4 regions of the Micromonospora sp. NBC_01796 genome follow, and region 4 is predicted to be linked to each of the others. Evidence: riboswitches for the same ligand, from Rfam matches in the RefSeq annotation. Region 4 holds a riboswitch; each other region holds the start of a gene.
The links. Region 4 has a riboswitch for cyclic di-AMP ahead of OIE47_RS18940 (coiled-coil domain-containing protein). Riboswitches for the same ligand answer to the same signal wherever they lie in the genome.
Positions count from the first base shown of each region.

Region 1: linked by a shared signal. The riboswitch ahead of OIE47_RS22370 (coiled-coil domain-containing protein) and the one ahead of OIE47_RS18940 (coiled-coil domain-containing protein) in region 4 are both predicted to bind cyclic di-AMP.
Region 2: linked by a shared signal. The riboswitch ahead of OIE47_RS14225 (C40 family peptidase) and the one ahead of OIE47_RS18940 (coiled-coil domain-containing protein) in region 4 are both predicted to bind cyclic di-AMP.
Region 3: linked by a shared signal. The riboswitch ahead of OIE47_RS12965 (C39 family peptidase) and the one ahead of OIE47_RS18940 (coiled-coil domain-containing protein) in region 4 are both predicted to bind cyclic di-AMP.

Region 1 is NZ_CP109078.1:4,826,632-4,832,827, forward strand. It holds gene OIE47_RS22350 (FAD-dependent monooxygenase) at 1-194, opposite strand, end outside; gene OIE47_RS22355 (TetR/AcrR family transcriptional regulator) at 279-851, shown strand; gene OIE47_RS22360 (hypothetical protein) at 909-1,046, shown strand; gene OIE47_RS22365 (hypothetical protein) at 1,153-2,160, shown strand; gene OIE47_RS22370 (coiled-coil domain-containing protein) at 2,341-3,405, opposite strand; cyclic di-AMP (ydaO/yuaA leader) riboswitch at 3,422-3,552, opposite strand; gene OIE47_RS22375 (cation diffusion facilitator family transporter) at 3,835-4,755, opposite strand; gene OIE47_RS22380 (ABC transporter permease) at 4,860-6,196, opposite strand, start outside.
Region 2 is NZ_CP109078.1:3,082,533-3,087,538, reverse strand. It holds gene OIE47_RS14240 (zinc metalloprotease) at 1-927, shown strand, start outside; gene OIE47_RS38005 (pyridoxamine 5'-phosphate oxidase family protein) at 1,025-1,666, opposite strand; gene dcd (dCTP deaminase) at 1,782-2,360, shown strand; gene OIE47_RS14225 (C40 family peptidase) at 2,441-3,424, opposite strand; cyclic di-AMP (ydaO/yuaA leader) riboswitch at 3,492-3,629, opposite strand; gene OIE47_RS14220 (NlpC/P60 family protein) at 3,845-4,873, opposite strand.
Region 3 is NZ_CP109078.1:2,814,759-2,820,954, reverse strand. It holds gene OIE47_RS12975 (hypothetical protein) at 1-227, opposite strand, end outside; gene OIE47_RS12970 (hypothetical protein) at 224-379, opposite strand; gene OIE47_RS12965 (C39 family peptidase) at 505-1,353, opposite strand; cyclic di-AMP (ydaO/yuaA leader) riboswitch at 1,765-1,908, opposite strand; gene OIE47_RS12960 (YbhB/YbcL family Raf kinase inhibitor-like protein) at 2,636-3,175, shown strand; gene OIE47_RS12955 (class I SAM-dependent methyltransferase) at 3,243-3,971, opposite strand; gene OIE47_RS12950 (hypothetical protein) at 4,387-5,169, opposite strand; gene OIE47_RS12945 (peptide deformylase) at 5,629-6,196, shown strand, end outside.
Region 4 is NZ_CP109078.1:4,103,917-4,110,112, forward strand. It holds gene manD (D-mannonate dehydratase ManD) at 1-1,034, opposite strand, end outside; gene OIE47_RS18930 (hypothetical protein) at 1,239-1,925, shown strand; gene OIE47_RS18935 (MarR family winged helix-turn-helix transcriptional regulator) at 1,976-2,491, opposite strand; gene OIE47_RS18940 (coiled-coil domain-containing protein) at 2,665-3,675, opposite strand; cyclic di-AMP (ydaO/yuaA leader) riboswitch at 3,679-3,809, opposite strand; gene OIE47_RS18945 (copper resistance CopC family protein) at 3,999-4,865, opposite strand; gene OIE47_RS18950 (hypothetical protein) at 4,921-5,328, shown strand; gene OIE47_RS18955 (hypothetical protein) at 5,325-6,196, shown strand, end outside.

The DNA of each region.
Region 1 (6,196 bases), 720 kb from region 4:
TGGCGTACCTCCTCGCCGAGCCCGAGTACGTCGAGCGCACGCAGCGATTCCGGCCACATCCCGAGCGCGGTGCCCGTGCCGACGGGGGTGGGTGCCTTCTCGCAGACCCGTACCGTCCAGCCGGCCCGTTGCAGCATGATCGCTGTCGCCAGTCCGCCGATTCCGCCGCCGATGATGCCCGCTCGCTGTGTCATGACCGGACCGTACTACGGCTGTAGTGTACTGTCACTACGACTGTAGTGAAATAGACTACGCATGTAGTCCGTTAGGGTGAGCGGATGTCGTCCCGGCAGGACCAACTCACCGACGCAGCCATCCGGGTACTCGGCGGACAGGGGCTGCGCCAGCTCACCCACCGGGCCGTCGACGCCGAGGCCGGGCTGCCCGCCGGTTCCGCGTCCAACCACTTTCGTACGCGCGACGCGCTGCTCACCGGCGTGGTCGCCCGACTGGCCGCCCTGGACCGGGCGGACTGGCAGGGGATGACCGGGGCGGTCCACCCCTCCGACCTCGACGAGCTGGCCCGGTTGCTCGCCGACTTCGTCCGGACGGCGGTCGGTGCGGGGCGGCTGCGTACCGTCGCCCGCCTCGCCCTCTGCCTGGACGCCGCGGTCCGCCCGCAGTTGCAGGCCGACCTCGGACAGGGCAACGCGGAGCTGGTCCGGTGGGGGGCGCCCTGGCTGCGCGCGGTCGGCTCACCGGACCCGGAACGGCACTGCCGGCTCATGCTGGACCACATGGACGGCGTGATCATGCACCAGCTCGCCTTCCCCGACCCGGACTTCGACCCCACCCCCGGCCTGCGTCTCCTGCTCGGCGCGATCGCGCCCCCCGCCGTCACGCACACCTGACCCACTGTCGGTGGTGGGCGCGGTCCCGACCGGCCCGGTCACCGCCACCGTGGGCGGGTGGGCGCGACTCGACCGGCCTGGTCACCGCCACTGTCGGCGGTGGGCGCGGCCCGACCGGACCGTGCCGTCCGGCATCCGGTACGGATCTTCCCGCGCAACTTTCTGTTGCGCCGCCGCCCGGGGCGGGTCTCCTGATCAGGAGGGGCGGTTGGTTCCCTCCCCGGCCGATCCGGTTCCGAGCCGACCCGGTCCGAGGCGAGCGGAGGAACCACGATGCGGGTTGCGGGAACCGCCGGTACGGATGTCTGACCTCCGGACCCCCGGCCGCCACAGCACCGAAGCCGCAGCGGCCGACCGTCAGTCACCCGAGCCGGCCCCGGTGCGGGAGTACACCGTTCCCCGGCAGCGCACCGGACACCGCCCCACCCTGCCCGACCGCTCCGACCGCTCCGACCGCTCCGACCGCTCCGACCGCTCCGACCCGGCCACCCGCCGGAACCGCCCCGGACAGTCGAACCAGGCCGCCGGCTCCGGTGCCGCCGTCCCCGCCGGTGCCTCCGGCCCCGCCAACGCCTACGGCCCCGCCGGCCTTCCCCGCCCGTCGGTTACCGCCGAAGGTCGCCGATCGCCATTGCCCGACGATGACGACTCACTGCCCCTCGCCGGCCACCGCTCACCGTCTCCAGCCGCCCACGGCTCGCCTTCCCCGGCCGGTGGCCGATCGCGGTCCCGTGCCGGGCACTCCGAATCGGAGTCCGGCCCGGTCACGGGTTGGCGGGGTGGTCACCGTCGGCCGGCCGGTCGCGGGGCGCGGATCGGCTCGATCGTCGCCGTTGTCCTCGGATGGCTCTTCGTGGTGCTGGTCGCACCGCAGATCACCCTGGGTCCGGGCTGGCGGTCGTTCGCGCTCTTCTGCCACCTGGCCTGTCTCGTGGTCGGCTTCGGAGCCGTACTCACGGTGGACTGGTTCAGCCTGCGCTGGCTGTTGCGCCGGGAACGGCTCGGCACCGTACTGGGGATGGCGCACGGGGCGCACCTGCTGATCTGGCTGGGGCTGCTGGGGCTGGTCGCCAGCGGTGCCGCTCTGCGCCCCGATACCTCATCCGGGCTGGTGCAGCTCAAGCTGCTCGCCGTACTCGCGGTGGGGATCAACGGGCTGTTCCTCGGCCGCGTACGCGACCGCCTGGTCAGCGTCGGCGACGCCCCCCTGTCCTGGCCCCACCTACTCCCCGGAGCCCTGGCCGCCACAGTCAGCCAACTCGGCTGGTGGACCGCAACAATCATCGGCTTCTGGAACGCCAACCCCTGATCCCCACCCCGTCCCCCGTACCCACCGTCGATCTTGCAGTTGTGGCGCCCGAATTTGTGTTGTCGGTCCGGGTTTGCGTACCGCCACAACTGCAAGATCGACGCGCTTTCGCGCCGACGCGCTTTCGCGCCGACGCGCTTTCGCGCCGACGCGCCTTCGCGGGGAGGGGTGGAGCGGGGGTTAGTTCACGGAGAGGTGGACGTGGTTGGTGTGGTTGCTGGAGGGGTCGCCGCCGCCGTTGTAGGCCTTCCAGCCGCTGCCGGGTAGCCAGATCTGCTTGAACCAGATCACGTAGAGCACACCGAGGCGGCTGGCGTTCTTGACGAAGTACGCGGCGAGGTTGTCGCCGTACGTCTTGTCGCCGCCGGTGGCGACCCCGCCGAAGCCGCCCTTCTCCGCCGCGAAGTCGCAGGCCCGGCCCTTCGGGTGTTCACCCGAGCCGCCGGTGCGGTGGCAGGAGACGAAGCGGGTGAAGCCCGCCGCCTTGGCCTGGTTCATGGCGTTCAGGGTGCGCGGGGTGATGCAGCCGGTGGTGGTCGGGTCGTTGACGCTGCACGACTCCTTCGGCCACGAGCCGTCCGAGTTGCGGGGTGCGGGCTTGGCCGTGGCGGCGGTGGTGGTGCCGGTGACCCCGGGGCTGGACCCGCCGCTGCCGGCGGCGGCCAGTGCCCGTTCGGCCTGCTGCTTGCGCTTGGCCATGATGTCGAGCTGCTTGCGCTGTTCCCGGATCTCGTTGTCGATCGCCGCCTTGGCCCGAGCCTCCTGGTCGCGTACCTCGATCAGGTTCCGGAGCTGGCGGTCCTCGTTGGCGGCGACCGTGCCCAGGGATGCGGCGCGGTCCAGGAAACCGTCCGGGGAGTTGCTGTTGAGCAGCGCGGTGAGGGGTCCCAGCCGGCCGGTGCGGTACGCCATGCCGGCCAGTTCGCCGACCGTCTGGGTACGGGTGACCAGCTCGGCCTCCAGTGTCCCCAGGTGTGCGGCGAGCTGCTGCTGTCGCTTGGTGGAGTTGTCCAGTGCCGCCTGGGCGTCGAGATAGCCCTTGGCCGCGACGTCGAGCTGCTCCCGGAGGCTGTCGCTGCCGCCCTCGTCGTCGGTGCCGCCGGGTGCGGCGGCGAGTACGGCGGTGCGCGACGGTGCGGGTGCGGCCAGCGCGGCGGCGGGGGTGAAGGCGCTGGCCAGCAGGGTGAGGGTGATCGCGATCGCGGTTCGGACCGCGCGCGGATAGCGGGGTCGTACGGGCGCCAACAATGGCATTCGGTGCACGTCCTTCCGTCAGCCGCCGACCGGGTTAGCTGACGGGTTCGGGACGGAAGATCCCTACCGCTGACGCGGATGCACCCCAATGACGCGATGGTTCCCCGGCTCGCATGTGCGATTAGGCGACGGTCACCGCAGGCGCCGGAGGGCGCCGCCCGGCGGAGACCGGTGCCGAGCCTACCGGCCGGGTCCAGTACGGACAGTGTTGGCGCGTCGGGCTTGCCAAATGAATCGAAGTGATATGCCGGATATAAACCGAAAATTTCACCCGGTCGGGGGACAAAAATTAAGGGCGAGGAAAGCGAAGAGTGGTCGGGTCCCGGTGCCGGTAAGGAGTGGACCCGATAGGGGCCGCCTACCGAAAGCCGGGCCGCGGTGCACCACCGACGACAGGTGTGAGGCGTACCCGATCGGGGTTCACCAGTCGGCGGGGCCGCAGTTCTCGGTCGCGCTGCCGGGCTCGACCTGGAGGGTGGCGTGGTTGATGTCGAAGTCGTCGTGCAGCGCACCGCGGGCGGCGGCCAGCACCGCGCCCACCTCGGCGCCGGCCGACAGGGTCAGGTGCGCCGAGGCGACCTCCATGCCCGAGGTGAGCGTCCAGACGTGCAGGTCGTGCACGTTGGCGACACCCGGTACGGCACAGAGCCGGGCCGCCACGGTGGGTACGTCGAGGTGCTCCGGCGCGGCCTGCACCAGGATCCGGACCGCGGCTCGGGCCAGTCGCCACGTCCGGGGCAGGATGAACAGGCCGATCGCGACCGCGACCACCGGGTCGGCCCACCACCAACCGGTGTTCGCGATCACCAGCGCCGCGACGATGACCCCGGCCGAGCCGAGCGTGTCGCCGAGCGCCTCCAGATAGGCCCCGCGCAGGTTGATGCTCTCCCGTGCCCCGGCGCGCAGCAGCGCGAAGGCCACCAGGTTGGCCAGCAGACCGAGGATGGCGACCACCAGCATCGGCCCGGCCAGCACGCTCGGGGGGTGGTCCTGGCCGAACCGGCGGGCCGCCTCGACCAGCACGTAGATCGCGACACCGAAGAGGAGCACCGCGTTGGCGAGCGCCGCGAGGACCTCCAGCCGGTAGAGGCCGAAGGTTCGCTGCGGGTCGTCGGTCGCGCGCCGGGTCGCGGTCATCGCGGCCAGCGCCATGCCGATCCCGAGTACGTCGGTGAACATGTGCCCGGCGTCGGAGAGCAGGGCCAGCGAGCCGGTGGCCAGGGCGGCGATCGCCTCGACGATCATGAACACGACGAGCAGCCCGAAGGCGGACCAGAGCCGTCCCCGGTGTCGCTCGGCGGCGCGCATCGACTGCGCGCCGTGGTCATGACCCGCTCCCACGCACACACCCTCCGTCGCCGGTCCCGCTATGGCCCAACATATGCTGATATCGCAATGTGTGCCAGCGGGTTGGCCAGGACCGGCACCGGGGAAGCCGGGCCGGCTCAGCCCTCGTTCGCCATGGCCGCCACGATCGGTGCCCGGCTCGCCCGGCGGGCCGGCAGCACGCCGGCCAGCACCGCCGCGCCGCAGGCCAGGCCCGTGCAGAGGGCGAGCTGCCCCACCGGTACGACCGGCAGCCCGTGCCCGTAGCTGCTGATCAGCCCGAGTGCCGCGGTCCAGCCGACCCCCACCCCCAGGGCGATCCCGGCCAGCGCGCCGACCAGCGCGATCAGCGCCGCCTCGGCGAGCAGCAGGCGTCCGAGTTGCCGCCGGGACAGCCCCAGCGCCCGGAGGGTCGCCGACTCCCGGGTCCGTTCGAAGACCGACAGGGAGAGCGTGTTGCTGATGCCGAACAGCGCGATCAGCACCGACATGCCGAGCAGGGCGGCGAAGATGCCGAGCAACTCGTCCAGCGAGGCCGACAACGCGTCCGCCTGGTCGGCCGCGCTGCTCAACCGCACCACCGGGTACGCCCGCAGCAGCCCGTCCAGCGCCTGCCGGCCGGCTGCCGTACCGACGCCGGGGGCCAGGTCGATCAGCAGCTGGTTCGCCGCACCGGCCCCGTACGCGGCGGTGAACTGGCCCCACTCGACCAGCGCCGCCCCACTCGTCGGCGCGTCGTCGTAGAGCGCGACCACGATCAGCGAGCCCGCCGGGTCCGCGCTGCCGGTGTCGTTCGGGGTGGTGGGAAGGCCGAGCGGGAACCGGTCACCCAGGCCGATGTTGCGGGCCTGGGCCACCCGGCGGTCCAATGCCACCGTGCCGGGCCGCAGGTCGGCCAGGTCACCGTCGGTCACCTCCGGCCGGATCGGCCCGCGCAACTGCTCCGGCGGCACCGACCAGACCCGTACCTGCGGGTCCGCCGGTGCGGGCGCCAACCGCACCTCGGCCACCGTCGCGAACGCCGGATCGGCCCGGAGTACGCCGGCCAGGTCCGCCGGCAGCGGACCGCGGGTCACCCCCGGTGTGCCGTCGACCCGTGCCCGGTCGAGCACGAAGTCCACCGGGAAGTTCTCGGTCAGCTCCCGACCGGTCTGGTCCCGGGCGGTCTCCAGCAGCACCGCGAACATCGACATCAGCGCCACCCCCACGGTCAGCGCCATGGTGGTCGCGGCGGCCCGGCGCGGGTTGCGCCGCGCGTTCACCACGGCCAGCCGGGCGACCGGTCCGAACAGCCGCCCCGGCAGCCATCCCAGTACGCCCACCGCGCGCGGCACCAGCAGCGGAGCCGCCACCACCGCCCCGAGGAAGACGATCATGCCGCCGCCGAGCACCAGCGGCAGCCCCGGAAAGGCCAGCGGCACCCCGACCACGATCGCCAGCAGGCCCGCCCCGGCCA
Region 2 (5,006 bases), 1.0 Mb from region 4:
CTCGTACTGCTGCTCGGATCGACGGGGGTGGTCGCGCGGCCGGCGGTCGCCGGCGCGGCCGGAGCACCAGCCGCGCCCTGCGTGGAACCGGCGGACACCCACCCGCTCGCCAAGGCGAAACCCGGTGCGCCGGGCGGGCACGACCCCAACCAGTTGAGCGGCACCGAGGCGGCGCAACGTAACCGCGATCTGGACACCGCGTACGCGGAGCGGGTCGGGGTCGCCCCGTTCAGCACCACCCCGACGAAGATCACTATTCCGGTGGTGGTGCACGTGATCAGCCGGGACCGTACGCGGGCCGGCGGCAACATCCCGCGTGCGCTGATCGACGCCCAGCTCAAGGTGCTGAACGAGGCGTTCACCGGTGGGAGTGGCAGCGCGGTGACGCCGTTCAGGTTCAAGCTGAAGAAGCTCAACCGGGTGGTCAACCCGGCCTGGTATCCGATCGTGGCGGACAGCCTCACCGAGACGCAGATGAAAAAGGCACTGCGGGTCGGTGGGCCGGAGACTCTCAACCTGTATCTCGGCGCGCTCAGCGACGACCTGCTCGGCTGGGCGACGTTCCCGCAGAAGAAGCTGACCTCGTACGACGGGGTGGTGGTGCTCTCGGAGTCACTGCCGGGCGGTACGGCGAAGCCGTACAACGAGGGAGACACGGGTACGCACGAGGTCGGGCACTGGCTGGATCTCTTCCACACGTTCCAGGACGGGTGCACGGGTGAGGGTGACGCGGTGGCGGACACCCCGGCCGAGGCGGAGCCGGCGTTCGGCTGCCCGACGGGCCGGGACTCGTGCGTCAGCAAGCCGGGGTTGGACCCGATCCACAACTTCATGGACTACACGAACGACTCCTGCATGGACAGGTTCAGCCTCGGACAGGTGAACCGCATGGTGAAGGCGTGGCAGGCCTATCGCGCTCTGTTGTGATGAAGTCGAACGACGAGGGCCGGCCCATTCCCGAGGAGCCGGCCCTCGTCGCGTCCTGTGGACTTACAGTGCCCACTCAGGGGCGCCTGGACACTCTTCAGGAGGCCCAGACGGCGGGGTCGGGGGCTGCCGCCGCCACCCGGGGCTCCCGGACGAAACGCTGGTCGACGGCGTTGGCTGTCGACGCCCCGCGTAAGTCGGACGGATTGGGGTGCCGGCGGGTACGGCGACCCCGGCGGGTCACCTGCGGTCGGGTGGCGGTGGGGTCGAGCCACACCTGGACGCCCGGCCGCTCGCCGCCCGGCCCGCCGTAGGCGAGTGGGATCGCGTCGGCCCGCCCGTGTCGGGCCAGCATGGCTGCCTCGACGGTGAACTCGAACAGCCGCCAGTCGACCCGCGGCTCGGCCCGCACCGTGTCGGCCAGCCGGGCGATCTTCGCCGGGTCGGTGACCGCCTGGGCCCGCCCGGCGACGTACGCCTCGTCGTCGCTCTCCTCCGGCGGGAACGAGTGCAACGCGTAGCGGCCGTCGCGTTCGAGGTCGCGCCGCTTGGGTGAGTCGACGACGAAGCAGAACAGCCCTTCGTCGTTGATCACCGGCGACACCGGATGTACGCGCGGGCCACCGTCGGCACGCACGGTCGCCAGGTAGCCGAGACCCGGCCCGTACTGCTGCAGGAGGATGCGGATCGCCTCGGCGAGACGCGGGGCGTCGGCGGCGAATTCGGACCAGGATGCCATGCGGAGAGTCTATCGAACACATGTTCGAGAGCGGTAGTGCGACACGCGTGAGCCGGGCGCCACTCCGGGTACGGGTACGCCGTGACCGGGCCCGACGGCTCGCTAAGGTGTCGGGATGCTGCTCTCCGACCGCGACCTGGTCATCGAGATCAAGGCGGGCACTCTCGGGCTCGACCCGTTCGAGCCCGCACTCGTGCAACCGTCGAGCATCGACGTACGGCTGGACCGGCTCTTCCGGGTCTTCAACAACCATCTCTACACCCACATCGACCCGGCGAGTCAGCAGGACGACCTGACCTCGGTGGTGGACGTGCCGGACGGCGAGCCGTTCGTGCTGCATCCCGGCGAGTTCGTGCTCGCCTCGACGCTCGAGGTCATCTCGCTCGGCGACCAGCTCGCCGGCCGACTGGAGGGCAAGTCGAGCCTGGGTCGGCTGGGACTGCTCACCCACTCCACCGCCGGTTTCATCGACCCCGGCTTCTCCGGCCACGTCACGCTGGAACTCTCCAACGTGGCCAACCTGCCGATCACCCTCTGGCCCGGCATGAAGATCGGCCAGCTCTGCATCTTCCGGCTCTCGTCCCCGGCCGAGCACCCGTACGGCTCAGCCGTGTACGGCTCGCGTTACCAGGGCCAGCGCGGCCCCACCCCGAGCCGCTCCTGGCAGCACTGGCGCACCTGGCCGACCCGCTGAGCGGGTAGCGACGACAGTCAGGGCTGGCACCCGCGTACGGGATGCCAGCCCTGATCGTTTCGAGACGGGTCGACCGGTGGTCAGCCGGGGCGGCCGAAGCTGTGGATCGTGCCCTCGTCGACGCGTTTCATCTTGATCGGTTCACCGGCCTGGGAGGCGTGCACCACCCACCCGTTGCCCACGTACATGCCGACGTGGTGCAGGTCGGCGTAGTAGAAGACGAGATCTCCGGGGCGCAGGTCGGCGCGCTTGACGTACGCCGTGACCCGGCGCTGCGCGGCGGCGTTGTGCGGCAGCGTCACCCCGGCCTTGGCCCAGGCGGCGAGCATCAGCCCGGAGCAGTCGAAGTTGTTCGGCCCGGCGGCGCCCCAGACGTAGAGCTTGCCGATCTGCTGGCAGGCGTACTTGACGGCGATGCCGGCGCCGCCGCCCGGGTACTCGGACGGGCACGGGGCCGGGGCGAGCGGGCCGCCGCCACCGTTGCCGTACACCTTGATCCGCAGTTTCTGCAGCCGGTCGATCTCGGCGTCGATCTGCTTCTTCTTCGCGGCCAGGTCGGCCTCGGTGCGGGTGAGCTGGGCGACCAGGGTGTCCAGCGGCGCCTTCTGGGCCGCGTACTTCTCCTTGAGGTCGACCACGGCCTGCACGTCGTGCTGCTGCCGGCGGGCGAACTGGTCGAGGATGGTGAGCTGGTCGGCGAGCATCGTCGGCGAGTCCGTGGTCAGGATCGCGTTGATCGCCGAGGCGTTGTCGCCCTTGTACGCCCGCACGGCCATGTCGCTGACCTTGCCCATGGCCATGTCGACCTGGAGCTGCAACGGCTGGATCTTCTTGGCCAGCGCGTCGGCCTGCTTCTGCTTGACGGCCAGGTCCTGGCGGGTGGCGTTGTGCTTCTCGATGATCGGTTCGAGCTGGTTCCAGGCCACGTCGATCTGCTTCTCGATCTCGGCGACCGAGGGCTCGGCGTGGGCCGGGGTGGTACCGAGCAGGAGAACGGCTACGCCGGCGATCGCGGCGAGCAGGCTGGTACGGACAGGCCAACGGGTACGCGATCGCACGGTCATCGGGTCGACCGGAGTCGACGCAACGGACAGCGACCGCGGGGCATGGCTAGCCACCGGGGTTGGGCGCTCCTTCTTCCGTTACCGCGTACCGGGTTAGCTGACGGGTTCGGGCGGGAAGTGGCGCCCTACCACGAGAATTCGCGGATTCACCCCGAGGTGCTGGGTCCCCGGCTCGTTTCGGAAAACGATTCGGCGGTGTCGAGCCGGTGCCACCCGGGCTGGGTGGACTGGTGCCGCCCCGACGATCTCCCACAGTAGGAAGCCTGTTATTGAAGTGCAACCCGTGGCAGGAGTGAAATCTTTCCGTATATCAGACAACCACGTACGGTGTGTTGTGGTCGACATAAAGAGAACCCCTTGCTAACGGCGGGTGCCGCTGGCAAGGGGTTCTTCATTGCAAATCTGGGCAATTACACCAGGTCAGCCCGGACGGCGGAACCCGGCAACCGGCATGACGTCAATGCTCTGCATCTGCACCGGCTTACCGGACCGTGGCGAGTGCACCATCAGCCCGTTACCGACATACATACCGACGTGGTGCAGATCACCGTAGAAGAAGACCAGATCGCCGGCTCGGGCGTCGGCCCGGCTCACCGCCTTTCCCTCGTTCCACTGTGCACCGGTGAAGTGCGTGAGCTTCACCCCGGCCTTGCCCCAGGCGTACTGGGTCAGGCCCGAACAGTCGAACGAGTTGGGGCCGGTCGAACCCCAGACGTACGGCTTGCCGATCTGCGCGCAGGCGGTCTTGACCGCGGTGCCGGCGGCACCACCGGGGTACGTCGCCGGGCAGGGGCCCTTGCGCAACGCGCCACCGGCACTGCTCGACCCGTACGCGGTCAGACGCAGCTTCTCCAGCCGCTCGATCTCACCGTTGATCTGCTTGCGCTTGCCGGCGAGCTCGGTGTCCTGCTTCTTCTGCTGGGCGATCAGCTCGTCCAGCTTGCGCTTCTCGCCGTCGTACTTGTCCCGGGCGGCGGTGACGTCGGCGATCTGCTCCTGCTGCTGGCGGGCCAGGTGGTCCAGGATGGTGAGCTGGTCCGCGAGCTGGGTCGGCGTACCGGTGGTGATCAGCGCGTTCAGGTCCGACGACGGGCCGGTCTTGTAGTAACGCGAGGCCAGGTCACCGACCCGATCGAGCGCCATGTTGGCCTGTAGCGCCAGCGGCTGAATCTTCTTCTGCAGGTCGGCCGACTTCTTCTGGTTCGCCAGAAGCTGGCCGTGCACCTTGTTGTACTGCTCGATGGTCGGTTCGAGCTGCACCCACTGGGTGTCGATCTGCGATTCGATTTCGTCGACCGTCGGAGCGGCCTGCGCCTGCGTGGCGGGCAGCAGTCCGGCGAGCACCACGGCAGAGAGCGCCAACAGGCGGTACGTGCGGCGGCGTGTGCCACCACCCGGATGCTCATGATTGGTCGAATGGCGATGGGAGGGCACGCGTGCCACCGGCACCGACTCCTTCGTTACCGACCGCTGGGTGCCACCCGAGGGGGGAAATGGGCGCCGACGTCCCACAGCGGTCGGAGCCCCACATTAGGGAAGGTTCGTTCGCGAATCAAGGCCGCTGGTCGGATACTCCTCGCTG
Region 3 (6,196 bases), 1.3 Mb from region 4:
CAGCTGATCGACTTCAGGGTTGGCGGGGCCGGGCTGCCGATCGGGTACTCCGGATCACGTCCGGCGCGTACCTCCATCGCCCAGCTCAACTGCGCGCAGCCGTCCGGGGTGCAACAGGCGCAGGTGCCGGGAGCGTAGGACGTACCCCGGTCCTCGTGCTGGGCGATGGTCATCGCCGCCGCCTCCCAGATTCCCGCGCGGGTCAGCGGCTCGTCGACGCGGCTCATCGGGCGAACACCTGACCGGCCATGGCCACCACCTGTGCCTTTCGTTCGGGGTACCGGCGCGCGGTGGCGACCGGCTCGGAGTAGCGACTGGGAGCACCGCCGGCCGCCGGGACCCTGCGGTCGCCGGTGTCCGCCCGATTGGCGAGGTCCATGGTCACGACAGGGTCAACGCACGCGTACGTGGATGGTTGTGGCAACGCGGCCACCGTCCCACTGGTACGGACAGCCTCGGGTGCCGACCGGTTGGGTCGGCACCCGGGACCGGGGGGAGGGCGGGTCAGGCTGAGTAGCCTCGGGTGGCCATCCAGTTGGCCAGGTCGATCGTGGTCATCCAGTAGGAGCTGACCCCGTTGACGAACGCCGGGTCCGCGATCTGCACGGTCCGTCCGCTGTCGCGGTAACCGACGACGGTGAGGTAGTGACCACCGTCGTACGAGTGCCAGCCGCCGTCGGTGTCGGTCGCCGAACCGGCGATGTTCGCGACGACCGCGTACCCGCTGCTGACGGCGTGTACGACGTCCGCCTGGAGCTGGTCCATCTGGGCCGGGGACGGGGACCCCTGGATGAACGTGCTCGTGTAGAAGTTGGTCTTGGCCAGGCTGTTCAGCCCACGGGTGACGTCGTCGGCGGAGTTGGTCCCGTTGAACGTGGTGCCCAGGGCCGCGGCGACGTCGTCCTGGCTCGGCTGACGGTCGCGGGCGGTGAGGGCGATCCGGGTGGCCGCCGGCCCGCAGTACCAGCCGTTGATCTGCGCCTCGTAGTCGTAGTCGAGCACCTTCGACGCGGGGGGAGCCTTCTTGACCGCCTTGGTCGGTGTCGCCACGGCCTTCGCGGCGGTGGGCGGGGCCGACGACGGGGCCGCCGGAACCGGTGCCGAGGTCGAGGCGCTCGGGGACGGGGTGGCCGGGCTCGGGGTTACCAGGCTGGGCGCGACCTCGGCGCCGGCCTGGCCGCCCATCTTCTCCGCGACCGCGATGGTCGAGGCGTTGGCCGGCGGGGTGGACCCGTTGCCCTGGGTGAGCAGGATGCCGGTGGTGAGACCCACGGCGAGAACGGCGGCGGAGACGGCGCCGGCCCGGTACGGGCTGGCGGTCACGACGCGTCGGAGTTGCTGACGATGCTTCATATAGATCCTCCGCAGATGTGCCGATCTGCGATCGGGGGCACATGAATCGGGATGGCGAGATGTCTCTGCCGGGGCCGGGTACGTGACCGGGGTACGCGCTATCGGCGGGGCGGATTCACCGCCAGCCGTCGGGTCCGGATCGGGGCGTGCGGAACCGTCACCGCGATGCGGTGAAATGCGTTACCGGATGAACTCGCCACGGGAATTGCCGGGCGATTTCGGATCACCTACCGGTCACGCGCGTCCTCGTGCCACCGACCGCGTACGCGTGTGCGTCGCCGGTCGTCGGAGTGGGCCTAGTGCGCTACCTTCGCGGGCTGGACCGCGATGCGGGCGAGCCGGGGCAGGTGGCGGAACGGGCCGGGGGGATCGAGGGTTGGGCCACGGCAGGTACGGCGCTGCACGAGCATGTTCTCCTTCCGATACCGCCTACCGGGTTAGCTGACGGATTCGGGCGGGAAGCACGCCCTACCGCGAACCAATGGTTCGCGGATTCACCCCAGAACTACTTTGGGTCCCCGGCTCGTAACAGTTACGACTCAGCGGGCCTGTTCCGGTGTCACCCGCGGTGACTAAGGGCCGGACCAGACGGGCTGACGTTACTGGGCCGCTTCTGCTCCTGCCAACCCCTCTTGGCCTGCTTAAACCGTGACCCATGCCGCTTCTTGCGGGTGGTGCGACCCTCGACTCGTGATCACGGAGAGTGGTTGTAGCCGCAGTGACCAGTTTGACTGCGACCGACGTACCCGCTTGTGTCCCGCACGTTGACGACGTCGGATTTGTCGACGGGGTGACATTGCCGGCACGGAGTCCGGATCAGAGAAATGTCCGTTGGGCCGAGGTGGGCTGGTCCCCTCGTCGGCGGCCACGGACCCGGGGTCCCCCCGCCTCGGTCGACCGGTGCGGCGGCCAGCGAGTCGTCGCTCACGCTCCGCCGGTCGGGGGTCGCGCCGACGACCCGACGGGGAAAGCGCCGACGACCAGACCGGGAGAGCGCCCACGACCGGACCACGAAAGCGCCGCCGAACCGGCCGGGAAAAGCCCGGATGAAAGGCGCGTCCGCGTACGAGGTAGAGGGTTTCCGAACCGGTGCTGATTCTCGGCTGAAACAGCGGCGGGCCATCCGTACGAGCGGTCGGATCGGTATTTCGAGAATGGGGCCCGGCCGCGTTGTCGTGGACGTCGGGAGACCGGTTGCCCACTGTTTCCCCCACCGGCAGCACTGAGGCGGGCCGGACAGGGTACAAAGACACTGAGTCTCCCTCTTTGGAAGGACATCCTGATGAACCTTGAGCGAGCGATCGGGCCGGACCCGTACGACCTGTTGCCGCCGGTGCCGGCGTTCACGCTGACCAGCGACGACGTGCGCGACGGGGAGCCGCTGGGCACCGAGTTCGTACACTCCAGCGTGGGCGGTGGCGACCTGTCGCCGCAGCTCGCCTGGTCCGGTTTCCCGGACGGGACGCGCAGCTTCGCGGTCACCTGCTACGACCCGGACGCGCCTACCACCAGCGGTTTCTGGCACTGGGTCCTGGTCAACATCCCGGTGTCGGTCACCCAGCTACCCCGGGGCGCGGGCAAGGCCGGGTCCGTCGAGGGTGGTGCGTTCGCCGTCCGCAACGACTACGGCACCCAGGAGTACGGCGGCGCTGCCCCGCCGGCCGGCGACCACGTCCACCGGTACCTCTTCGCCGTACACGCCCTCGATGTGGAGCAGCTCGACCTCACGCCGGACGCGAGCCCGGCGTACGTCGGCTTCAACCTGACCTTCCACACCCTGGCACGGGCGGTAATCCGGCCCACGTACCAGGTCAAGGGCTGAGCTTGCCGGAGTAAGTGGACGGCCGACACCGGGGACGGGTTGAACGGTGTCGGTCGTCGCTCTCCGGTCAGGCCTCCGACGCGCCGGGTACCCGGGCGACGGCGAAGACGGACTGTCCGAACGGCGGCCGCACGAGCTGCTCCGCCGCCTTGGTCACCGGCAGCACCAGGCTGTCGTAGACCTTCACCATCGGGCCTTCCTTGGGCATCAGCCGGAACACGTTCGTCGCCATGTAGTAGCCGATGAGGCCGAGGGCGTTCGCGTAGTGCAACCGCTCCACGGTCAGCCCCGCGTCGGTGAGCGCGGCCCGCATCGTCTTCTTGGTGTAGCGCCGTACGTGTCCGGTGGCGATGTCCGCCGGACCCATGGCGAACTCGAACGCCGGCACGATCAGTACGATCGCACCGCCGGGACGCACCAGTTCCCGCATGCTCCGCAGCGCTCCGACGTGGTCCTCGATGTGTTCGAGCACGTTGTACGAGACCGCCGCGCTGTAGTCGCCGCGTTCCTGCTCCGGCTGCGGCAGCAGCATCTGCCGTACCTCGACGTTGGACTCGCCGGCGAGGCGCTCCTTCAGTGCCACCAACCGGTCGGGATCGGCCTCGGTGGCCGTGAACCTGGGGAAGTGCGGCGCCCACTCGAGCACGTAGTCACCGAGGCCACTGCCGATCTCGATCGGGTTGTCCCCCAGGTAGGGCAGCGCCAGCTCAACAAACCATCGGCGGTGGTTCACGGCGGTCGCGAGACCCTCGAGTACCTCGGACTGAACTCGCTGATCCCCAGTGATTTCTGCCATGCGTCGATTCCTCGCGATCTGAAACTCGACCTGCACCCTGGACCGACAGAGTGAACCATCTACGACGACCGTAGGGAAATTGAGGCATCGGCGTGGCACGAACGGATTGTTCGGTTGATCCGTCCCCGTCCGCCTTCCGGGCGTTCGGGCACAGAGCGCGGCGATGCCCGTGACCCCGCGCCGTCACCGGCGCGGTCCGCTGCCGGACATCGCGCGGTGCTGAGCTACTTCGGACTGGCGGTCTGGATCACCTCCGGGCTCTGGTTCCAGCCGCGCGGAGGTGCTCGGGCCGACGCACTGCGCGCCGGGATGACCGCGCTGACCGGCGTCGTGCCGAAGCCCATCGGCGGGGGTCCGGGTCTGGGACGTCCGTCCCCTGCCGGACGGGTGAACCGGCGGGGCGTCCTGCCCGGGCTCAGTTCGAGCGGATGCAGCAGCCCTTGCAGATCCGCGGCTGCGGCAGGGTGAAGGCGAGGCAGCACGTCTTGCGCTGCACGGTCGGCTCACCGTCCGGACCGGGCACCAGCTCGATCAGGTCTTCGAGGTCGAGCGCGCGAAGCAGCGTCGCGACGTTCTCCTCGGACGCGCCGGGCAGGCCGGCCGCGGCCCGCAGGATGCCGTACGCGACCCCGGAGGCGACCGAGCCGAGCAGCGTACGGGCGCCGACCCGGACCTGGGTGTGGATCGCGTCGAGCAGCGGGGTCAGGTGCTCGTCGAGCAACGAGGCACGCAGCTCGCGGAGGAGTTGGGTCTCGTCGGTGAGCACCCGCACCTCGGGCAGCCCGCTGAGCGCCAGCGGGTCGGAGGCGAGCACCGCGACCGTGGTCGAGCGGCGCAGCCCGAGGGTCAGCGTCGCCCGGTCGGTTTCGACCCGCACCAGTACGTCCGACGCCCGGAGCAGGGGGACCCGGCGGGCGGCTGCCCAGCCGACCACGGTGGGCAGCGCCAACCAGTAGGTGTAGGACTTCCAGAACAGCGCGGCGGCGGCGTGCGGGGTGGACTGCCAGGAGCGCTGCGCGGCGGCCAGCAGGTCGGGCAGGTGACTGCCGTTGATCAGGTCGGTGGCGGGCAGCCAGCCCCGCTCGTCGTCGACGAACAGTCCGGGTACGAGCCCGGGCAGGTCGTCGGTCCCGAACATCTGACGCAGGGTCGCGTTGACCGGTGCGAGCGGTGCGGTCGCGTACGCGCGCCCATCGATGACGGCCGTCACCGTGGGTCACCCGTCTGCTGCTCGGAAGTGTCCAGCGGGTCGGCGGCGCGGTGCCGCCGTGTCGGGAGGATGCCCAGGTCAGCGTGGCGCAGGGGCCGCGTTCGCCATGGTGTCACCGCTGTCACCGCACCCGCCCTTCGGTCACCGTACCGGTCGCCACGTTAGCACTAAGGGAAGCCTAACCACATCTTGGAGGGTGCGGAGGCGTTCGTCACCATCGGCTACCGAGATCCACCGGTACGCCTGGCGGGCGGATACCCGAACGGGTGACAGGTAACCGGGAGTGACCGATCGGAGGGCTCGACCATGGCCCTGAGCAGGGCATCGAGCCGCGATAGGATCGATGATGATGGAAGAATTGTCAAGCCAAATGTCGTTAACGCGGCAGTTCTGCCCCAGTGGGTAGGTCGCCCACCAGACTGGGATTCCCGGCCCCTTAGGAACCCGATGACCACCTCGCCCATTGAGCGAGCTGCCGACTCGTTCGCGGCCGAACTCTCCAGACGGCGGGTCGAGCGGGGCATGACCAAGAAGCAGCTCGCCGCCCGCATGGGGTTCGACCCCTCATATGTCAGTCACGTAGAGGGCCGCCGCCACCGGCCCACCGAGGATTTCGCCCGCCGGGCCGAGGCCGTACTCGCCGCGTCCGGCGCGATCTGGCAACGCTTCCAGGAGTACGACGAACTCCGGCACGCCCGGTCGAACATGACCGCGCACCGGGACCCGCCCGTACCCGAACAGTGGCTGCCCCCGGGCACCGGGCTCATCGTCGAGCAGGAGTCCGCCACCCTCACCCACCAGGACAAGGCGTACCGGTGCGTCATCCGGCGGGCGCTCTACAACGCCGGCACCGAACCCGTCACCCGCTACCTGGTCCGGGTCGCCGTCGACCGGTACCCCAGCGACCCCGGGCGCTCCAACCGGCACCACCGCGAGCACCCGCTCACCTTCGCCGAACTCGACCTCCAGGCGTTCTGCGGCGACGAAGCCAGCCCCGAGCCGATGGACTGGCGCA
Region 4 (6,196 bases):
AGGTGGTCCATGTACTCCTGGATGCCGAAGTTCGGGATGCTCAGGTCGAGGTGGAGCGCGGCGGCGATGCCGATCGGGGAGATGTCGCCGGCACCGTGCGACCCGGACTTCACCCCGTAGGTGTCGGCGAAGTCGAAGACCCGCTTGGTGTGGGTGATCCCGCCGGTGTGCGGCACCGAGGTACGGATGTAGTCGATCAGCCGTTCGGAGATCAGGTCCTTGCAGTCCCAGATGGTGTTGAAGATCTCCCCGACCGCGAGCGGGGTGACCGTGTGCTGCCGGATCAGGCGGAACGCCGACTGGTCCTCGGCCGGGGTGCTGTCCTCGATCCAGAACATCCGGTACGGCTCCAGCGACTTCCCCAGCCGGGCCGCCTCGATCGGGGTGAGCCGGTGGTGCACGTCGTGCAGCAGGTGGAAGCCGTAACCGAGCTGTTCGCGGGTGGCGGCGACGAGCTTCGGGACGAAGTCGAGGTAGGCGGCGGTGTCCCAGACGTCCTCGGCCGGGCGGTCGTGTGCCGCCGGTTCGTAGGTCAGGCCGCCGCCGACCCGGATCCCGTAGGTCGAGGTCAGTCCGGGGATCGCGGACTGGACGCGGACCGCCCGGTAGCCGTCGGCCAGGAACCGGGCGACGTCGGCGACCGCCTCGTCGATCCCGGCGCCGCTGGCGTGGCCGTAGACGGTGACCCCGTCCCGGGCCGCCCCGCCGAGGAGTTGGTAGACCGGGAGGCCGGCGGCCTTGCCCTTGATGTCCCAGAGGGCCACGTCGACGGCACCGATGGCGGTCATGGTGACCGGACCCCGCCGCCAGTACGCGCCCCGGTACAGGTACTGCCAGGTGTCGGAGATCCGCGCCGCGTCCCGCCCGATCAGCAGCGGGACGAGATGGTCGCGCAGGTACGACGCGACGGAGAGTTCACGGCCGTTGAGGGTGGCGTCGCCGTACCCGACCAGGCCGTCATCCGTGGTGATCTTCAGGGTGACGTAGTTGCGGCCGGGGCAGGTGACGAACACATCGGCGGCGATGATCTTCATGGGGTGCCTTCCGGGGGACGGGACGGGCGCGGGGGAGGTGGTGGCCCCCAGGGCAGCGTAGGGCTTCCGGTTTGGTCGATGTCCGGTTCTGGGTAGCAGAAGCGGTGGGCGGATCCCGTGACGCCGCGATCGGTGTCGCGGGCCCGACGAAGCGCCGCGATCGGCGCGACGGGTAGCCGCCCCGGACGAACTGGAGGAGGACGAATGCGTACTTCGGCGATAGCGGCGGTGGCGACCCTGGCCGGACTGGGCCTGGCCGTGAGCGGCTGCACCGAAGGGGGAGCCGTCGGCCTGGCCACACCGAGCCCGTCCGGCGGCACGAGCGCCGTGGCGCCGTCCGGCAGCGCGACCGCCGCGCCGGCGACCGGTGGCCCGGTGGCGTCCTGCGTGACCGGGGACTGGCGTACCGCCTCGGCCGCCGGGCAGACCGGCGGGGCACTGGCCAGCGCCAGCATCGGTGGCGGGGACGGGGTACTGGTCAAGATCGGGCCGAACGGCGAGACCACGGTCGACTTCGGCTCGATGAAGCCGGTGACCTTCAAGGCCCAACTCGGCGACGCCAGGATCGCCGGCACGTTCAGCTACGCCGGCAAGGCCAGCGGCACGGTCAGCACCGGCGCCGGTGGCGGCACCACCGGCGACTGGGCCCCGGTGCCGCCGTTGCAGTGGGGCGACACCCGGGTCACCGTGGGGTTGACCGAGCCGACGCCGGCCACGCTCTTCGAGAACGTCAGGATCTCGGAGTACGTCGGTGACGGCGCCAGCCGCAGCGGCGACGTGGTCGACATCCAGCCGCTGCTGGGCGAGGGCCGTTACCAGTGCGGGGGGAACACCCTGACCCTGACGCCGAAGGACGCCAGCGGCCTGACCTGGGTCCTCAACCGCGCCTGACGCGGTGGTGCACAGCTTTCAGTGGGGCCGGCCCCGGTTCGGGGCCGGTCTCACTCGTCGCAGGGCACCCGCTGCGGGTCGTCCTCGGTGTCGGCGTCGCAGGGCTCGGCGTCGAATGCGGCCCGGATGACGTCGGAGAGTTCCCCGAGGGTGTCGAGTTGCTCCGGGGTGAGTACGTCGACCACCAGGCGCCGTACGTGCGACACGTGCTTCGGCGCCGCTCTGGTGATCTCCGCCAGGCCGGTCTCGGTGATCTGGATGAACGCGCCCCGCGGGTCGGTCACGCAGGGCTCCCGGTCGACCAGTCCGCGCCGGGCCATCCGCCCCAGGTGGTGGGTGAGGCGGGTCTTCTCCCACTGGAGGTGGCCCCGGAGCTGGAAGATCCGCAGCCGCCCCTCGGGGGCCTCGCTGAGGTGGACCAGGACGGCGTAGTCGCTCTCGGAGAGGCCGGTGTCGGCGAGCAGTTGCCGGTTCAGCTTGCTCTGCAACTCCATCTGCATGGTGATGAAGGAACGCCAGGCACGCTGCTCCCGCTCACTGAGCCACCGCTCCCCGTTCGCCGCCACCCGCTCATGATACCCGCCAGGATGACACGTCACCCCACCTCAAGCTCTCCCCCCGCCTCTCCCCCCGCCCCCCTCGCCCTCCCCGCTCCACGCCGCGTCGATCTAGGGCAAATGGGGGTGGATAGAGATCAACAAACACCCATTTGCCCTAGATCGACGCGGCGTGGAGCGGGTCAGAGCATGGACATGTGTACGTGGTCGGTGTGGTCGCTTTCGCCGCTGTAGGAGCTCCAGCCGGTGGCGGGGAACCAGATCTGCTTGTACCAGATCACGTAGAGGATGCCGAGCCGGTCCGCGTTGCGGACCAGGAACGCGGTCAGGTTGTTGCCGTACAGCCGCTGGTCCTGCGTACGCGCGGAGGCGAACCCGCTGTTCAGTAGTGACCAGTCGCAGGCGCGGCCCTTCGGGTGCTCGAACGGACCACCGTTGCGGTGACAGCCGACGAACCGGTTGAAGCCCGCCTTCTTCACCTCGTTGTACGCGTGCAGGGTGCGCGGGGTGACGCAGCCGCTGGTGGTCGGGTCGTCCTTGTTGCACGACTCCTTCGGCCAACCGCCACTGGCCGTACGCGGGGCCGCCTTGGCCACCGGCGAGCTGGCGTTGACGAAGCCGTTGGTGAGCTTCTTGCCGCCGACCAGGGCGAGGGAGCGTTCCGCGTCCTGCTTCTGCCGTGCCATCACGGCCTGCTGCTTCTCCTGCTCCTTGACCTCGGCGTCGGCCAGGGCCTTGGCGCGTTCGACCAACTCCTGGGCGGTGTTGAGCTCGTGCAGCTTCTGGTCGTTGACCGCGTTCATCTCGTCGAGCGCGACGGCCCGATCCAGGAAGGAGTCCGGGGACGCGCTGTTGAGCAGCGCCGATACCGCGCCCAGCTTGCCGGTGCGGTAGGAACGGGCGGCGATCTCGGTGACCTGGGGGGTCAGCTCCTCGATCTGGGTCTCGGCCTTCGCCAGCTCGGTGGCCAGGACGGCCTGACGCTTCTTCGAGGCGTCGAGAGCGGCCTTGGCGTCGGCGAAACGCCGGCCGGTCGCCTCCAGTACCTCGCTCAGCAACTGGTTGTCGGACTCGGCCGCCGGGGCCGGCGTTGCCGGCGCGGCCTGCACCGGGACCGAGAACGGCGCCACCATGAGCACGGTGGTGACCAGGGTCAGGGCAGGCGTGAACCATCGGCGGAGGGGTGCCGTCATGCAGGATCCTTCCGTTGGTCGCCGACCGGGTTAGCTGACGGGTTCGGGATGGAAGTGATCCCTACCGCTGTTGCGGATTCACCCCACGTACTCGGTTCCCCGGTTCGTCCAGGACGATTAGGCGACGGTCCCGCCGGCACCGGTTGGCGCCGATTGGCGTTGACCGCGAAGAATCTTACCGTGTGACGCGTCCCGATGGGCATGCCCATCCGGTACGAAAAGCGTTATGGGACAACAACTTTCGGTTATTATTCGCGGTTCCGGCCAACATGGATACCCGCTGTAATGGTGATGGCGCCGATTGTCGAATCAGCGATCGCCGATCAGCGGTTGCCGCGTTTGCGCGACGGCTGCGCCTTTCCCGCCGACTGGTTGCCGGCCGCGGCTTTCCGGGCCGCCGCCGCACGTCTGGCCGCCGCGGTGGTGACGGGCCGCCCACGGTTCGCCGGACCGGTGTTGATTCTGGCCGTACGTCGCGGCCGGATCGCCAGGGCGACGATGACAATCACCCCGACCAGCAGCAGCACCGGCAGCAACCAGACCATCGGGCTGCCGTCGTCGGAGGCGCCACTGGCGTTGTCCGGCACCGGCGACGCGGGTGCGACGGTGTTGCCGGCACCGGGATTGCTCGACGCCGGCCTGTCCGGGTTCTCGGCCAGGGCGAGCAGTGCCGGGTCGGCGGCGTTCGTCGGTGCGCTCCAGCCCTGCGGCGCGCGGGTCGGCGCCCCGGAGTAGGAGAACTTCACCGTTCCGCGTACGGGCTCGCGGTCCGAGGCCACCGACAGGTAACTGGCGGTGTACTCGCCCTTCTCCGGCCAGTGCGAAACCTGGACGAACGCCGAGAATCCGGTGTGGTAGAGCTTCGGCTCCCACTTGCCGTTGACCAGGTTCAGCTCGGTCACCGGGCGGTCGAGCCGCTTGTCCGGGCCGGGCCGCCAACCGGCGTCGACCCGTACGCCGCTCGGCGCGGTGACGGTGAAGTAGGCGTTGGCCGCCGGAGCCTCGGTGAAGTACAGCTCCAACGACTGCATCGGTTGGGACAGCGTGGCGCCGGCAACCGGGTTGGAGACGGCGAGCTGACCGTGTGCGGACGCCGGTGATCCGGCCACCGCGAGGGCGATCGTGGCGCCGAGAACAACGGCGAACAGGCGGCATGCCGCGCGGACGGTAACCAGCCGGGTCGATCGCATCGGCCCATCATGGTGGCTTCCGCTGTGCCCGGCAAGACGCTACAGTCGCTTCCCGATGTCACGGGACCGGCTGACCGGGGAGATGTTGATGATGCCCTCTATCGGCCGTCGCCGTGCACTGGCCGCACTGACCGGTGCCGTCCTGCTGGCCGTCGCGGGCACCGGATGCGGGTCCACCGACGAACCGGTTGACTCCAGCGCGCCGGTCGAGGTGGCCATCACCATCACCGAGGGCCGGTCCGAGCCGCAGCCGGGCCGGGTGGACGCGAAGAAGGGCCAGTCCGTCCGGATCACCGTGACCAGCGACGTTCCGGACCGGGTGCACGTGCACGGGTACGAGGTCGGCGCGGAACTGCCCGCGGGCCAGCCGGCCACGGTCGAGTTCGTGGCGGACATGGACGGCCTGTTCGAGGTCGAGACGCACGAGTCGGGCGTGTTGCTGTTCCAGCTACTGGTCCGATGAGGACGGTCCCCGAACTGCTGGCCCACGGGGTCGGCGGGCGGCAGGACCTGCCCATCCCGTTCGCGTACGCGGTGACGGGTGCGGCGTTGGCCCTGGTCATCTCGTTCGTGGTGCTGGGCGCGTTCTGGCGGGAGCCGAGGCTGGGTGACGCCGAGGCGGGTCGGCCGCTGCCGGACCGGGCCGCCCGGCTGGTCGACTCGGCCGGTTGGCAGTGGATCCTGCGGATCCTGGGACTGGTGTTCGCGGGCTACTTCGCGATCGGGCTCTTCTTCGGCCCGGACGTCGACCGCAACCCCACCGCCGGGCTGTTCTACGTGCTGTTCTGGGTCGGGCTGGTGCCCGCCTCGCTGCTGTTCGGACCGGTGTGGCGGGCGCTGAATCCCCTGCGTACGGCCTATCTGCTCGCTGCGGCGCTGCTCCGGCGGGATCCGCGTCGGGGGCCGCTGGCGCTACCGTCGCGGCTGGGTTACTGGCCGGCGGCGCTCGGCCTGCTGGCGTTCGTCTGGCTGGAACTCGTCGCGCCGGACCGGGCCACCGTCCCGGTCATCCGCACCTGGCTGGTCGCGTACGCGCTGCTGATGCTGGTGGGGGCGGCCGTGTTCGGGGTCGGGTTCTTCGACCGGGGCGACGCCTTCGAGGTGTACAGCGACCTGGTCGGCCGGCTGGCGGTGGTCGGCCGTCGCGACGACGGGGTGCTGGTCTGGCGCAACCCGCTGGAGGGGATGAGCGGGCTCGCCCCGGCTCCGGGACTCACCGCGGTGGTGGTCGTCCTGCTCGGCTCCACCCTGTTCGACAGCCTCTCCAACGCCCCCGCGTGGTTCCGGTTCGTGCAGAACACGCAACTGCCGGCGGTGCTCACCAACACCGT